4 regions of the Agrobacterium sp. 6Ca8 genome follow, and region 3 is predicted to be linked to each of the others. Evidence: predicted binding sites of a transcription regulator. Region 3 holds the regulator's gene; each other region holds the start of a gene.
The links. The regulator PhoB, encoded in region 3, activates phosphate uptake and scavenging genes when phosphate is short. The targets are predictions, from matches to a motif close to TGTCATNNANCTGTCAT.
Positions count from the first base shown of each region.

Region 1 (4,163 bases), 240 kb from region 3:
GAGCCTGGATTTCGAGGACCATCCGTTTGAAATCCAGAGCTTCGACAAGCCCTGCGCGCTGTGCGGCGGGGAGAATGTCTATCTGGACGAGGTGGTGCTGGACGACAAGGGCGGGCGGATGTTCGTCTGCTCCGATACCGACCATTGCGAAGACCGCCGCGCCCATGGCCACAAGGGCCATTTGCTGGCGGATGTGAAGGAGGCCGCAGAATGAGCGACGCACCGCTTCTGAAAGTCAGGGACGTTTCGAAATATTACGGCGACCGCGCCGGTTGCCGCAACGTCTCCTTCGAGCTTTATCCGGGCGAGGTTCTGGCAATCGTCGGCGAATCCGGCTCCGGCAAGACCACGCTTCTCAACTGCATTTCCACACGGCTCGTGCCGACGGCTGGCAGCGTGGAATATCGCATGCGCGATGGCTCGGTGCGAGACCTCTATCATATGGGCGAGGCCGAACGGCGTTTCCTGATGCGGACAGACTGGGGTTTCGTGCACCAGAACCCAGCGGATGGACTGCGCATGGCGGTTTCGGCGGGCGCCAATGTCGGCGAGCGGCTTATGGCTGTCGGTAACCGGCATTACGGCAATATCCGGCAATCAGCCAGCGAGTGGCTGGAACGGGTGGAAATAGGCACAGACCGCATTGACGACCAGCCTCGCGCCTTTTCCGGCGGCATGCGTCAGCGTCTGCAGATTGCCCGCAACCTGGTGACCTCACCGCGCCTCGTCTTCATGGACGAACCGACCGGCGGCCTCGATGTTTCGGTGCAGGCACGCCTGCTCGATCTCGTGCGTGGTCTCGTCAACGATCTCGGCCTCGCCGTTATCGTCGTCACCCATGATCTGGCGGTCGCGCGGCTGCTTTCCCATCGCATGATGGTGATGAAGGGTGGTGACGTCATCGAACACGGTCTGACAGACCGGGTGCTGGATGATCCGCGCGAACCCTACACGCAATTGCTTGTTTCCTCCATTTTGCAGGTTTGACGCCATGCCGACACCCCTCATCGTTTCGGAAGTCTTTAAAAGCTTCACCATGCATCTTCGCGATGGCATCGAACTGCCTGTTGTCCGCGATGTCAGTTTCTCCGTGTCCGGCGGAGAATGTGTCGTGCTCGGCGGCCCGTCCGGCATCGGCAAAAGCTCGATCCTGAAAATGCTCTATGGCAATTATGCCATCGACAGCGGCCAGATCCTCATCCGCCACGAGGATCAGGTCATCGACATGGGCAGCGCCTCGCCGCGCACCATCCTCGAGATTCGCCATCGCACCATCGGGTATGTCAGCCAGTTTCTGCGCACCGTGCCGCGCGTTCCGGCGATCGACGTCGTCGCCGAGCCGCTTTTTGCGCGCAAGGTTGCCGCAGAAGAGGCCCGCGAGCAGGCAGCCGTTCTGCTTTCGAAACTCAACCTGCCGCGGGAATTGTGGTCGCTGCCGCCAGCAACCTTTTCCGGCGGCGAGCAGCAGCGCGTCAACATCGCACGCGGTTTCATCACCGATCACGCGATCCTGCTTCTCGATGAACCGACCGCATCCCTGGATGCCGCCAACCGACGGGTGGTCGTGGAGATGATCGCGGAAAAGAAGCGCAAAGGGACGGCCTTGCTCGGTATTTTCCATGACGAGGAAGTGCGGGAAGCCGTGGCCGATCGCGTTCTGGATGTCTCGCAATTCTCCCCCCGGAAGGCAGCGGCATGAGTGTGAAGGTCGGTCTCGAACCTGTTGTCCACGAAAGTGCCCGTGTCACCAATTCATCGATCGGCCGCTATACCGAAATCTCGGAACGCTGCCGCATCGAGGAAGTGGAGATGGGCGACTATTCCTATGTCATGCAGGACGGTGCGATCTGGTGCGCCACCATCGGCAAATTCGTCAACATCGCCGCATCCGTCCGCATCAACGCGACCAATCATCCGATGTCGCGCGCCACACTTCACCATTTCACCTACCGTGCCCGCAATTATTGGGACGACGCCGATGATGAAAATGACTTCTTCGCCGCCCGCCGCGCCAAGCGCGTGGTGATCGGCCACGATGTCTGGATCGGCCATGGCGCGACCATCCTGCCTGGCGTCACAATCGGAAACGGTGCGGTAATCGGGGCCGGTGCGGTCGTGTCGAAAGACGTTGCGCCCTATACCATCGTCGGCGGCGTACCCGCCCGGCTGATCAGGAACCGCTTCCCGGCGGACCTTGGCCAGCGCATGGACGATCTCAAATGGTGGGACTGGGACCACGCAACGCTGCGCGGCGCACTGGACGATTTCCGCACCCTCGCCGCCGAGGATTTCGTGGCGAAATACGCCGGGTAAAATCGCCCCACACCGAAGAAACTGCAGATTCCGGGGTCATGCTCCGGGGTCTCCCTAACAATGTCTGCGAGACACCCGCCGGCCTCAATCCGGTGGCACGACTACTAAAAGGTTCGCAGGCGACCACGCGCACGCCTTATCTGCGCATTCTGTAATATTTTCTTCATCAAACTGACATTCACGCTTCACGCACCGCTGTTAGGTCGAACCCCATCAGAAGAAGATTGGACGGGGAAATGAGCTTTCACCTGAAGCAAGTCACGCGCCGTTTCGGCAACCACACTGCGGTCGATTCCGTGAATGTGGAAATTCCGCAAGGCCAGATGGTTGGCGTGATTGGACGTTCTGGCGCAGGAAAGTCAACGCTGCTGCGCATGATCAACCGCCTCGTCGATCCCTCCTCGGGTTCCATTCACTTCAACGACACGGAAGTCTCTTCGCTGAAGGGTGCCGCCCTGCGCAACTGGCAGCGCGACTGCGCGATGATCTTCCAGCAGTTCAATCTGGTGCCGCGTCTCGACGTGCTCACCAATGTCATGCTCGGCCGCCTGAACCACCGTTCGACCGTGCTCAGCCTGTTCAACATCTTCACGGATGAAGAGCGCCTGATGGCGATTGCCGCCCTCGAGTGGCTCGGCATCGAGCACGTAGCCATGCAGGCGGCGGGCACGCTTTCCGGCGGCCAGCAGCAGCGCGTCGCTATCGCCCGGGCACTAATGCAGTCTCCGAAGATGGTTCTCGCCGACGAGCCGATCGCCTCTCTCGATCCCCTGAACGCCAAGATCGTCATGGACGCCCTGCGCGACATCAACGAGCGTGAAGGCATCACCGTCATAACGAATCTGCATACGCTGGATACGGCGCGCAATTATTGCGAACGCATTATCGGCATGTCGCAGGGTCGAGTCGTTTTCGACGGAACACCCGCCGAACTGACGGCGGCGGCGGTCACCGAGATTTACGGCACGGATTCACACGGCGCCGGCATCGACGAGACCATGACCTCGACCAGCATCAATATTCCCGGCGCGCAGCTTGCCGCGCGTCCGGTTCAGCAATCTGCCGGTCCCGAACCGCTGGCTCTCGCCGGGCTCTGAGGAACCGCTCAGCATCGTTTGCGCCCGCGTCAAGGGCCGATACTTCACAACAAACTCCGGCTCGCCGGGAAACAGGAGAAAGTCCATGTTGAAGAAAATCCTTCTTTCGGCAGTCGCCCTTGGCGTTCTGGCCGGTTCGGCCATGGCTCAGGACGTCAAGGTCCTGCGTATCGGCCTCGACGGTTCGGAAAATGAAGCCGACCAGATCCGCAACACGAAGTGCGTTGCGGATGGCCTCAAGGCTGCAACCGGCGTTTCCGAAGTTCAGGTTTTCCCGTCGCCGGACTATAACGGCGTTATCCAGGGCCTGCTCGGCGGCACCATCGACATTGCATCCATGGGCGCTTCTTCCTACGCCAAGATCGCCATTGCCGATCCCAAGGCCGTCGATCCGATCCTGACCTATACCGGCTCTGACGGTTCCAGCGGCTACTACACGATCATGGTTGCCCGCAAGGACAGCGGCATCAAGTCTCTGGCTGACGCCAAGGGCAAGAAGATCGGCTTCGCCGACCCTGACTCCACCTCGGGCTTCCTCGTCCCGAACGTATCGATCCCGAAGGAAACCGGCGTTCCGGTCAAGGAATATTTCTCCGAAACCGGCTTCGGCGGCGGCCATGAGAACCTCGTTCTCGCCGTTCTCGACAAAAAGTTCGACGTCGGCACGACATTCGGTTCGGGCGTCGGCAAGTGGGAAGAAGGCTACTCCGGCGGCAACCTTCACCAGATGGTCAAGAAGGGCAACCTCGACAT
Region 1 covers NZ_AP026433.1:2,779,992-2,784,154, reverse strand. Annotated here, with positions in the region: gene ACZ5A6_RS13505 (alpha-D-ribose 1-methylphosphonate 5-phosphate C-P-lyase PhnJ) at 1-214, shown strand, start outside; gene phnK (phosphonate C-P lyase system protein PhnK) at 211-987, shown strand; gene phnL (phosphonate C-P lyase system protein PhnL) at 992-1,699, shown strand; gene ACZ5A6_RS13490 (transferase hexapeptide repeat family protein) at 1,696-2,313, shown strand; gene phnC (phosphonate ABC transporter ATP-binding protein) at 2,550-3,410, shown strand; gene phnD (phosphonate ABC transporter substrate-binding protein) at 3,496-4,163, shown strand, end outside.
Region 1: a site for PhoB is predicted at 2,475-2,491, ahead of phnC (phosphonate ABC transporter ATP-binding protein). Genes of this name have one in related genera too.

Region 2 (4,163 bases), 1.2 Mb from region 3:
ACGGCCGGTGCAGATCATCGCATCCGGGCGGGCAGCACGGGCCACTTCCGGCATGATTTCCGGATTGGGGTTGGCAAGTGCCAGGATCAGCGGATTTTCCGCCATGCGCTCCAGAAGTTCCGGCTTCAGCACGCCTGCCGCCGAAAGACCGAGGAAGACATCCGCCCCGTCGATCGAGTCGGCCAGAACCCGCTTGTCGGTCTTTTGCGCGTAGACTTCCTTCCACTCGTCCATCAGCGAGTTGCGGCCGTCATAAACGAGGCCCTCGATATCGTGGACCCAGATGTTTTCTTTCTTTGCGCCCATGGCGACAAGCAGATTGAGGCAGGCAAGGGCTGCCGCACCGGCGCCTGACGCAACGATCTTGACGCTCGAAAGCGATTTTCCAGCCAGTTCCAGCGCGTTGGTGACGGCGGCGGCGACGATGATCGCCGTGCCGTGCTGATCGTCGTGGAAGACGGGGATGTTCATCTTCTCGCGCAGCTGGCGCTCCACCTCGAAACATTCGGGCGCCTTGATGTCTTCAAGGTTGATGCCGCCGAAGGTGGGTTCCAGCGCTGCGATGGTGGAGACCATGTCGTTGATGCCGGGCGCATCGATCTCGATATCGAAAACGTCGATGCCGGCGAATTTCTTGAAGAGGACGGCCTTGCCCTCCATAACAGGCTTGGACGCAAGCGGGCCGATATTTCCAAGGCCAAGCACTGCCGTACCGTTGGAAATCACTGCAACGAGATTGGCGCGGGCGGTATATTCCGCTGCCATTTCCGGATTTTCATGGATGGCGAGGCAGGGGGCGGCGACACCCGGCGAGTAGGCAAGCGCCAGATCGCGCTGGTTGCCAAGGGGCTTGGTGGCCTGGATTTCCAGCTTGCCGGGGCGCGGGTAGCGGTGGAAAAAGAGCGCCTGTTCCTCGATGTCGGCCTTTGCCGTGTTGGCGGGCGTGTTGTTCTTATCGTGAGAGGTCATGTCTTCCACCGTCATGTCTGGTTCAATTCCGGCCCTCTGAATACAACAAACTTTCCCGTGGTACAGCCGTTATTTGCCGCCCCCTTATGCAAATGCGGGCATGGCTTATTCGCGTTTTCGTGATGCCATCAGTCATATTCCATACAAAAACCGGCCATTGTCATGTTGCTGCAACACGAGTCTGGTTCTGAGAGGGAAGAAAGCCGCAGGGACGCAACCGAACAAGGGGATTAAATCCGTGGCCGGTCAAATTGAAACCAGACAGTTCAGAACGCTTTTCATTTCGGATGTCCATCTCGGTTCCAAGGCGGCCAAGACGGATTTTTTGCTCGACTTCCTGAAACATCACGAGGCCGATACGATCATCCTGGTCGGTGACATCATCGACGGCTGGCGCCTGCGCCGCAGCTGGTACTGGCCGCAGGGCTGCAACGACGTGGTGCAGAAGTTGTTGCGCAAGGCCCGCAAGGGAACGCGCATCGTTTACATTCCCGGCAACCACGATGAATTTCTGCGCGAGTTTCCGGGCATGCATTTCGGCGGTATCGAAGTGGCCGAGCGCATGATCCACGAGGCGGCAGACGGCAAGAAATACCTCATCATCCATGGCGACGAGTTCGATGTGGTGGTGCGCAATGCCCGCCTGCTCGCCTATCTCGGTGACTGGGCCTACGACGCGGCGATTGCGATCAACATCGTCCTTGCTGCGGTGCGCCGCCGCATCGGTCTGCCTTACTGGTCGTTCTCGGCCTGGGCGAAATTGCAGGTCAAACACGCCGTCAACTTCATCGGCGAGTTCCAGCGCGTAGTGGCCGACGAGGCGCGCCGCAACAATGTGGATGGTGTGATCTGTGGCCATATCCACCACGCCGTGATGGAAGACATGGACGGCATCCGCTACATCAACACCGGCGACTGGGTGGAAAGCTGCACAGCGATTGCCGAAAATGCCGATGGCACTTTCGAGCTGATCACCTGGATGCAGACGAGCGATGTCCCTTCGCAGACATCGGACGAGATGGAGCCGGTGGATATTCCAGGTCTGATTGGCAAGCACGCGGCCTGATTGGGGTTTGTTCAACAGGCAGGGCGATCCCTAAGCGCGGGATGGTTCAGCTCTCTGTAGTCATCCTTGGGCTTGTCCCAAGGATCTGCAACCGATTGATTTCGCGCGACGTGGATAGATCCTCGGGACAAGCCCGAGGAAGACGCCGAGTGTGAGGCAAGGCTGGTCATACAGTTTACGTGATACTGCAAAGACTATTGCGATGTGCGGCGTAGTGCTTTCACACGAAACCCGAACGAGGGCTCTTATCCCCACAACTCCGGCTGCGGCGGATAAACCAGCGAACCCTCGTAAACGAGGCCCGGCTGCCGGTCCTGCCTGAGAATCAGCGGGCCGTCGAGATCGGAGAAGGCGGCTCCCTGAGCGGCCAGAACGGCGGGAGCCATGCCGAGCGAGGTGCCGAGCATGCAGCCGACCATGATGATGAAGCCTAGCCGCTCCGCCTCTGCCTTCATGACAAGTGCTTCCGTGAGACCGCCAGTCTTGTCCAGCTTGATGTTGATCGCATCGTAACGGTCGCGCAGGTCTGCGAGGTCCTTGGTGGAATGCACGCTTTCATCGGCGCAGATGGGGACCGGGTGGTCGATGCGGGCCAGGATGGCGTCCTTGCCGGCGGGAAGCGGCTGTTCGATGAGCGCGATGTTCAGTTCCGCTGCGAGTTTCAGATAATATTCGATATTATCGTCGTTCCAGCCCTCATTGGCGTCGATGATGATGCGCGCGTCAGGTGCTGCGGTGCGCACGGCCCGCAGGCGCGCCTCGTCATCCGCCGTTCCTGTCTTGATCTTCAGCAGCGGGCGGCCAGCGTTTTCCGCCGTTTTCGCCGCCATGGTCTCGGGATCGGCAAGCGAGATGGTATAGGCGGTAAGGAGCGGTTTTGCCGCGTGTCCGAGACTATGTTCGGCAGCACTTTTGCCACTCATCTTGGCTTCGAGGTCCCATAGTGCGCAATCCACTGCATTGCGGGCGGCGCCGGGTTTCATCACCTGCTGCAATTCATGCCGTGTCAGGCCGCCGGCAATCTGCTCAGCCATCGCTTCGATATCGGCGATAACGCCTTCGATGCTTTCACCATAACGCGGGTAGGGCACACATTCACCTCTGCCGGTAAAGGAACCATCGCGGATGGTGCACGTTACGACATCCGCATGTGTGCGAGTGCCGCGTGAAATAGTGAAGCTGCCAGCAACGGCGAAACGTTCTGTTGTGGCTTGAAGGTAACGGGGCATGTTTTTTCACTTCCTGACAGGCGTTAAAAGACACATGACGCCAAATTTATCGCGAATTGTCGGCTGTCACTGTGGCTTGCCGAAGGCCAAACCGTTATGAAACCTTTAAGAATCTCGTGACGGCTGCACTCGCTCGGAGCATTATGCAAGAACAGGATATACGGCAACAGGCGAACCCGGCCGCAATCACCGAAGACGACGCCGTCTCCGGCGGCGGCCAGCGGTATGCCTTGAGCGGTTCCTGGCGCAACAGCAATCTTTCCGGCATTTTTGCACGCCTCGAAAACATCGAGAAAAGCGGCCCTGCCGGTCCGGTGGAGATCGATCTTTCCTCGGTGGAGGCAATCGACACGACCGGCGCCTGGGTCATCCGGCGATTGCGCGAAGATATGGAAGCGAAGGGCGTTACCGTCACGCTTACCGGAAACGAGCGAATCGAGGATCTGATCGGCCAATTGCCGGATAAAGCGGCGATGGAGGGTGAGCCTGCCGCCAAGGTGGGACTTGCCGAACGCTTCTTCTCGCCGATAGGACAAGCTGTCGTCCAGAATGGTGCGGATTTCCTCGCGGGCATGTATATTCTGGGTTCTGCCGTGCGCGGCGCGCAGATGAAGCTCGGGCGCGGCCGTGGCGTCTCGCCGGCGGCCATCGTCAACCAGATCGACCATATGGGCGTGCGCGCCGTGCCGATCATCATGCTGATGTCGTTTTTGATCGGCGCCATCATCGCCCAGCAGGGCGCCTTCCAGCTGCGTTACTTCGGCGCGGAAGTGTTCGTCGTCGATCTCGTCGGCATCCTGCAATTGCGAGAAATCGGCGTGCTTCTGACCGCAATCATGATCGCCGGTCGCTCCGGCAGTGCGATCACGGCGGAAATCGGCTCGATGAAGATGCGCGAG
Region 2 covers NZ_AP026433.1:1,310,933-1,315,095, reverse strand. Annotated here, with positions in the region: gene ACZ5A6_RS06535 (NADP-dependent malic enzyme) at 1-969, opposite strand, end outside; gene ACZ5A6_RS06530 (UDP-2,3-diacylglucosamine diphosphatase) at 1,199-2,035, shown strand; gene dgcA (N-acetyl-D-Glu racemase DgcA) at 2,281-3,264, opposite strand; gene ACZ5A6_RS06520 (ABC transporter permease) at 3,408-4,163, shown strand, end outside.
Region 2: a site for PhoB is predicted at 1,128-1,144, ahead of ACZ5A6_RS06530 (UDP-2,3-diacylglucosamine diphosphatase). Genes of this name have one in related genera too.

Region 3 (4,163 bases):
AGGCCAGACCCTGCCGGAAGACCAGCGCGACGTCACGGACCTTCTCGAGAAAACCTTCGGAAAGAACGACGTCAAGCACGGCATTGCCGACTGCCATGGCCAGCGGGTTGCCGCCATAGGTGGTGCCATGTACGCCCGCCGTCATGCCGGAAGCGGCATCTGCCGTGGCAAGGCATGCGCCGAGCGGGAAACCGCCACCGATACCCTTGGCGACCGCCATAATATCGGGCGCAACACCGGTATGTTCATAAGCAAACAGCTTGCCTGTGCGGCCGACACCCGTCTGGACCTCATCGAAAATCAGCAGCAGGCCGTGCTCGTCGCACAATCCGCGCAGGATTTGCAGGAATTCCTTGCTGGGCGAGCGAATGCCGCCCTCGCCTTGGATGGGCTCGATCAGAAGTGCTGCAGTCTCAGCCGTGATGACGGCCTTGAGGGCATCGACATCACCGAACGGAACCTGATCGAAACCTTCGACCTTGGGACCGAAACCTTCGAGGTATTTCTGCTGGCCACCCGCGGCGATCGTCGCCAGTGTACGGCCATGGAAAGCGCCTTCGAAGGACACGATGCGGAACTTCTCCGGATGGCCCTTGGTATAGTGATAACGGCGGGCGGTCTTGATGGCGCATTCCAGGGCTTCCGCGCCTGAATTTGTGAAGAATACCTTGTCCGCGAAAGTCGCTTCCGTCAGGCGCCTGGCGAGTTTTTCCTGTCCCGGTACTTCATAAAGGTTCGAGACGTGCCAGACCTTCTCGGCCTGCGTCTTGATCGCATCAACGAGGTGAGGATGGGCGTGGCCCAGCGAGTTGACAGCGACACCGGCCGCAAAATCCAGATATCGCTCGCCGCTTTCCGTGAACAGCCATACACCCTCGCCGCGCTCGAAGCGCAGGGGGGCTCTTGAAAACGTATCAAACAATGGCGCGCCGGCTTCGGCCATGGCTGTATCACTCCTTGCGCAGATGCGCTGTCAAACTGTTGTCAATAGGCTTGCGGGGTTATCCCTCGCCTGAAAATCAAAATGCCGCCTTGCGGCGGCAGGGGCACTATTGTCACTTCGTTTGCCGATGTCAACAAAAGTCAGCGTTTCCCGGGCTTCTCAAGCACTAGTATGCGGCGGCGGGCCAGCCCCAAGGTGTTGCCTTTCAGACTCAATACGCCAGCAAGTTGGGGAAAACCGGAAAATCGATTCCAGATGATTCCCGCGACTCTTGCCACGGAGTCGGGCTGGCACTAGGTTAATCGCTAATTACTAGACTGCATTGCGGCGGAACTAGTCACCGAAAATCAGGCGGAAACCACGCTTGCGGCATGCGCGCGAGACGGAGAGGGATTCTGCCGAAAATACACGCGACAAGCGGAGAAGCGGCATGAACTGGACAGACGAACGAGTCGAAAAGCTCAAGAAATTGTGGTCCGAGGGCCTTAGCGCCAGCCAGATTGCAGCGCAGCTGGGCGGCGTCAGCCGTAATGCCGTGATCGGCAAGGTCCATCGTCTCAATCTGCCGGGACGCGTCAAGGCTGGCGGTCCAGTGACTTCGGCACGCTCCGCGCCGAAGCGTACCGCTGCCCCTGCACCGCGTGCGACGACTTTCGCAGGTCGCGTCAACGCGGCTCCGGCGCGCATCCTCACCCGTTCGAACGCGGCAACGGCGCTGCACGAGGAGATCGATATCGAGACCGCGCAGGTTCTCGATTACGTTCCTTCCAAGAACGTTGTCACGCCGATTTCCCGTCGCCTGACGCTGACGGAACTGACCGAGCGCACCTGCAAATGGCCGGTTGGCGATCCGCTGAAGGACGACTTCCATTTCTGCGGTTGTGAAGCGCTGGAATCTTCGCCCTATTGCAAGTTCCATGCGAAACTCGCCTACCAGCCGGTGAGCGAACGCCGCAAGGCTTGAGTGTTGCGGCACGCATTCAGCACTCAAAAATTACGGGCCTTCGGGCCCGTTTTTTTTGACAAAAATAAAGCCGCTTTCTGGGCGGCTTGATGGCAGGCCTCACACTTTCCCCTTACCATTGGGCGTGACCCTTCAATCCGGATTTCAACGCGCCGCCGATCTCCTACGGTCAAAACGGACAATGGCATCGAGTTTGGCGGATATTCATATTGAAAAAGCCCGAAACCGTTTCAGATTTCGGGCTTCCTGATTTTTTGGTGCATTACTTCGCCAGCGAAACTATCTGGTTTCGCTTCGCTCAGGCTTCCATCGAATATCCCGCACCACGCACCGTGCGGATGACATCCTGCATGTGCGAGAAATTCAGGGCCTTGCGCAGACGTCCGACATGCACATCGACAGTGCGCTCGTCGACATAGATATCATGACCCCAGACGCCATCCAGCAATTGCGAGCGGGAAAACACCCGACCCGGCGACGTCATCAGGAATTCCAGCAAGCGGAATTCCGTCGGGCCGAGGCGCACTTCGCGGCTTTTGCGGTGAACGCGATGGGTCTCGCGGTCCAGTTCGATATCGCCGCATTTGAGCACCGACGACAGAACTTCCGGACGGGCCCGGCGCAACATGGCCTTGACCCGGGCCATGAGTTCCGGCGTCGAGAACGGCTTGACGACATAATCGTCAGCGCCGGTAGCGAGACCGCGAACCCGTTCGCTCTCTTCGCCACGCGCCGTCAGCATGATGATGGGCAGGCGTTCCGTTTCCGGCCGCATTCTCAAGCGCCGGCACAGTTCGATACCGGAGACACCGGGCAACATCCAGTCCAGGATAAGAAGATCCGGAATGCGCTCCTGCAGCCTGATTTCCGCCTCATCGCCACGGGGTATCGTGTCGACGTCGTATCCCTCAGCCTCGAGATTGTAACGAAGCAGGACGCTCAACGCTTCCTCGTCTTCCACAACTGCAATCTTGGGCACCATATGCTGAACTCCGCAAGCTTCTGCTTGTCTGTTACTCGGTCACCGAACCAAGCGTGTTGGAACTGTCGTCCTTCGGACGCTCGCCCTCCGGCTGGCTGCCGGTGGTCATGTAATAGATCGTCTCTGCGATATTCGTCGCATGATCGCCGATACGCTCGATGTTCTTGGCGCAGAACAGAAGATGCGTGCAGGTGGTGATGTTGCGCGGGTCTTCCATCATGTAGGTCAGAAGCTCCCGGAAGAGCGACGTGTACATGGCATCGATTTCCTCGTCGCGTTCACGGATCGCATTGGCCTTTTCGGCGGAACGCGTGGAATAGACGTCGAGGACTTCCTTGAGCTGCACCAGCGCCAGGTCGGACAGATGCTCGATGCCGCGGGCGAGCTTGCGCGGAACGCCGGTGCCGGCGACAGCGATAACGCGCTTGGCCGTGTTCTTGCCAAGATCGCCGACGCGTTCGAGATCGGCGGCGATACGCAGGGTGCCGATGATCTCGCGAAGGTCTGCCGCCATCGGCTGACGCTTGGCGATGGTTACGATCGCCTTGTCGCCGATTTCGCGCTCAGCGTGGTCGAGAATGGTATCGTCCGAAATGACTTTCTGCGCAAGCGCAGCATCGGAATTGACGAGTGCGCGCACGGCGTCACCGCACATCTGCTCGGCAAGACCGCCCATTTCGGCGATGCGGCGCGTCAGAAACTTCAGTTCGTCGTCATAGGCAGACAGGATATGCGAATGGGTCGTTGTCTGTGTCATGGTCTATTCCTCCGGCTTGGCCTGCATGCGCGTGCCCAACAGCGGGGCACGGCAGAGGCACCAGTCTTGTACGGTTACGATAAAGCACCGGCCGGGGATCAGCCGAAGCGGCCCATGATGTAGTCCTGCGTGCGCTGGTCGTCCGGATTGGTGAACATCTTGTCGGTTTCGTTTTCTTCGACAAGATGACCAAGATGGAACATGGCCGTACGCTGGGAAACGCGCGCCGCCTGCTGCATGGAGTGCGTGACGATGACGATGGTGTAGTTGGTGCGCAGTTCGTGGATCAGTTCCTCGACCTTCGCAGTCGCGATCGGATCCAGCGCCGAGCACGGCTCGTCCATCAGGATCACTTCCGGGCTGACGGCAACCGCGCGTGCGATGCACAGACGCTGCTGCTGGCCACCGGAGAGGCCCGTGCCGGATTCCAGCAAACGATCCTTCACCTCGTTCCAGAGACCCGCTTTCTGCAGGCTATGCTCGACGATCTGGTCCATATCCGCCTTGTTGCGGGCGA
Region 3 covers NZ_AP026433.1:104,080-108,242, reverse strand. Annotated here, with positions in the region: gene ACZ5A6_RS00510 (aspartate aminotransferase family protein) at 1-943, opposite strand, end outside; gene ACZ5A6_RS00505 (GcrA family cell cycle regulator) at 1,374-1,907, shown strand; gene phoB (phosphate regulon transcriptional regulator PhoB) at 2,206-2,889, opposite strand; gene phoU (phosphate signaling complex protein PhoU) at 2,921-3,646, opposite strand; gene pstB (phosphate ABC transporter ATP-binding protein PstB) at 3,745-4,163, opposite strand, start outside.

Region 4 (4,163 bases), 240 kb from region 3:
CTTCTTTGCCTCCACCAACCTTATCGGTGCCGGCCTCGTGCGCTGGGTGGTACGCCGGGTAATGGAGATCCTGCGCGCCTTTCCGGAGATCGTCGTCGCGGGATTGCTGACTGCCATCTTATCGATCGGGCCGATCGCGGCGATCATCGCGATTTCCGTGCACACCATCGGGGCTCTGGGGAAGCTATTCTTCGAAGTCGTGGAAAATGCCGACATGAAGGCGGATGAAGGGCTGCGTGCCGCGGGTGCCAACTGGCTGGAGCGAGTGCGCTTTGCCATCGTGCCGCAGGTCCTGCCCAATTTCGTGTCCTATGCATTGCTGCGTGCCGAAATCAACGTACGCGCCTCGACCATCATCGGCGCCGTTGGTGGTGGCGGCATTGGCGAGGTCTTCCGGCTGTCGATCGGTAACGATCACGCCTCCAAGACCTATGCCATCATCATCCTGCTGCTGATCACCATCATCGCCGTAGACCAGTTTTCAAGCTGGTTGCGCCGCAGGCTGATCGGCCATCAATCCTTCGAATTCGGACGGGGAGCGGCCTGATGTCGTCCAGCTTCATTCTCAATACCGCAGACCGCGAGAGGCTGACGGCCGCACATCCCGCAATTTTCAATCGCGGATTCATGCAGCGATACGGCTTGCTGACCGGTATTGTCGCCGTCCTCGTCTATCTCACCGCCTGCTTTTTCTTCTTCAATGTCGGCCCCGCTTTCATGCAGGGCCGATGGGATCGCGCTTCGAGCTACATTCAGGACTGGTATTCCTGGCGGGCCCAGCCACGCCTTCGTTTCGAAGACGGCAAGGTGAACCCGCAGTGGTCAAGCCGGATGCAATATCCCGCCGATGCGCCGATCGACTGGCTGCAACCCTTGCCGGATGGTGGCTACAGCGTCGTTTATGCGGGTACGCAAAACCGTCTGGACGTAACGCCGACCCGGGTGGACGTCTATGTGGACGGCAAGAACTATCCCGTCATCATCAATGGCGACAAGGCTCTGGCGCCTGAGGTCCTGCCGCAAGAGATCACGCAGGACGGCAACAAGGTTCTCGTGCACTACGGTTTTGCCGGACAGGCGGAAATCCGCACCAGCCAGGTTTACGTGCAGCGGCGGTTCCTCGGGTGGGCGAACTTCCTGTTCGATACCAAATCGGAATTCTGGGGCAAGAGCTACGGCGACCTTGCCGCACTGGCGCTGTGGGGGGAAAGGCTCGATCCCACGCGCTCAAACATAAGCCACATGGTCGATGATTTCCTCGACAATGGTGTCTGGCAGCACGCCGATATTCTTTCCAAGCTGATGCAGACGCTGGTGATGGCCTTTGTGGGCACGCTGTTCGGCACGCTCGTTGCCCTGCCGCTCGCTTTTCTCGCCGCACGCAATATCACCGCCAACAGGGCCGCCAACTGGGGCATGAAGCGTCTGTTCGACTTCCTGCGCTCGATCGACATGCTGATCTGGGCGCTGTTTTTCACCCGCAGCTTCGGTCCGGGGCCGATCCCCGGCATTGCCGCGATCTTTTTCACCGATACCGGCGCGCTCGGCAAGGTCTATGCCGAGGCGCTGGAGAATGTTGACGACAAGCAGCGCGAGGGCGTCAAATCGGTTGGCGCTTCCCCCATTGCCGTCAATCGTTTCGGCGTGCTTCCGCAGGTCCTGCCGGTCTTCATTTCCCAGTCGCTTTATTTCTGGGAAAGCAACACCCGTTCAGCCACGATCATCGGTGCGGTTGGTGCTGGCGGCATCGGTTTGAAACTGCTGGAAGCGATGGGTACCAATGCCGACTGGGACAAGGTCGCTTATATGGTGCTGCTCATTCTCTTCGTGGTTTTCCTGTTCGACCACATCTCGAATTCCCTGCGGTCGCGCCTGATCGGGAAAACCCAGCATTAATTCATAAAGCAGGAGCGGGGTTTGGCTATCCCGCTTCCCGAGACGTGCGCAAAACCGGAACCTCTTTGCAAAGTCAGATACATCCCCTCAATGCGCCAGCATCCGTCTTCCGGACATTCGAGAGACACGCGGCGTTTCAAGCGCTTTTTTTCCTGGGGCATCATCATTCTGTCACGGAAAGCGATTACCTCGCACTCCTGACCTTGCGGGAAGCGGGCGAGTCACGCCAAATAGCTTTTCATCCAGGTTTTCCATGACACCGAAGAGTGCTTGCCGTGCGCTACGCCATCTATTTTTCTCCGGCTAAAGATCATCCACTGACTGAAGCGGCGTCGCGCTGGCTGGGACGCAATGCCTTTTCCGGCGCGCAGCATGATGACCATGCCGCTTATGCGGAGATGACCGAGGAGCCGCGCCGTTACGGTTTCCACGCGACGCTGAAAGCCCCCTTCGAGCTTTCCGAAAAATACAGCGAAGCGGATCTCGTCGCCGCCCTCGAACAGTTTGCGGCCAGCCAGTCCGTCTTCGATATTCCGCGTGTTGTCATCGGTGCACTCGGGCCGTTTTTCGCGCTCGTTCCGGATCGCACCTACCAGCCGCTGCAGGATTTTGCCGCTGAGATCGTTGACCATTTCGACCGTTTTCGCGCGCCCCTGTCCGAGACCGACATTGCCCGCCGGCGCCCGCAAAACCTGACCGAAAGCCAGCGGCAAAATCTGTCGCTCTGGGGTTATCCGTATGTCATGGACGACTTCCGCTTTCATATGACGCTGACGGGCCGCATCGACGAAAGCGACGCGCCCGCTATCCAGGATGTGCTTTCGACCAAGTTTTCCGAGTTCGTCGACCGGCCTCTCACCATTTCCGGCCTCGCTTTGTTCGTTGAGGAAACGCGCGGCGCACCATTTACCGTTCATCGCTGGCACCCGCTTGGCCAGCCGCCAAAGAAAGATGCTGACCCATGACCGAGCATGCCCTTTCCAACGCCCGTATCGTTCTGGAAGACGATATTATTCTGGGATCCGTTCTGATCCGTGACGGCAAGATTGCCGATATCAGCGAAGGCGCCTCCAAAACCGGTGAGGATCTCGAAGGCGATTTCCTCATCCCGGGTCTGGTGGAACTGCACACCGACCATCTGGAACAGCACTATTCGCCGCGTCCCGGGGTTATCTGGGATAAGATCGCCGCCATTCAGGCTCACGATGCGCAGGTCGCGTCATCAGGCATTACCACTGTTTTCGACTGCCTGCGGCTCGGCTCCGACGAAGATGGCGGGTTCAAGAAGGGCGAGATGCGGGAAATGGCGGATGCCATTGAAACCGCTGCCGATCAGAACCGCCTGCGGGCAGATCACCTGCTGCACCTGCGCTGTGAAGTCGCCTCCGCCGATGTGCTCGAGCATTTCGAAGATTTCGAGACCGATCCGCGTGTGCGGCTGATTTCGATGATGGACCACTCCCCGGGGCAGCGCCAGTTCCAGTCGATGGACCAATATATCTTCTATTACCAGAAGAAGCGCGGACTGAGCGACGAGGCTTTCGCCGAGTTCGTCAGACGCCGGCAGACGGCATCGGCGGAGTTTTCCGCCAAGCACCGGGATTACCTGGCGGCCCGCTGCGCCGAGCGCGGCATAACTGTTGCAAGCCATGACGACGCTACAGAAGCGCATGTGGGCGAAGCGATCGGACACGGCGTGAAACTCGCGGAGTTCCCCACCAGCGTCGAGGCGGCAAAGGCTTCGCACAGCGCCGGCATGAGCGTGCTGATGGGCGCACCGAACATCGTTCGTGGCAAGTCCCATTCCGGCAACATCGCCGCGCGTGATCTTGCCGAACTTGGCGTGCTGGATGTTCTCTCTTCCGACTATGTGCCGTTCAGCCTGCTTTACGCGCCGTTCCTGCTCGCCGACCAGGTGGAAGCCATCACTCTGCCGGAAGCGTTGCGCATGGTCACCTCCACGCCGGCACGAACGGTGGGCCTTCGCGATCGCGGCAGCATCGCAACGGGATTGCGGGCCGATCTGGTCCGAGTTCACCGCGAGGACGGCGTTCCCGTCGCCCGCTCGGTCTGGCGTCAGGGCAAACGTGTGGCATGACCGGCAACGGACAGGATAGCCGGCTTGACGGCCAGACACTGGGTACTGTGCCCGGAACCATGATCGTAATTGTCGGCCCGAGTGGGGCCGGCAAGGACACGCTGATGGATTATGCGGCAGCGCAGCTGTCCGGGCGGCCGGGCTTTCATTTCACCCGCCGGGTCATTAC
Region 4 covers NZ_AP026433.1:2,775,082-2,779,244, reverse strand. Annotated here, with positions in the region: gene phnE (phosphonate ABC transporter, permease protein PhnE) at 1-547, shown strand, start outside; gene phnE (phosphonate ABC transporter, permease protein PhnE) at 547-1,896, shown strand; gene ACZ5A6_RS13465 (DUF1045 domain-containing protein) at 2,163-2,861, shown strand; gene ACZ5A6_RS13460 (alpha-D-ribose 1-methylphosphonate 5-triphosphate diphosphatase) at 2,858-3,994, shown strand; gene phnN (phosphonate metabolism protein/1,5-bisphosphokinase (PRPP-forming) PhnN) at 3,991-4,163, shown strand, end outside.
Region 4: a site for PhoB is predicted at 2,055-2,071, ahead of ACZ5A6_RS13465 (DUF1045 domain-containing protein). Genes of this name have one in related genera too.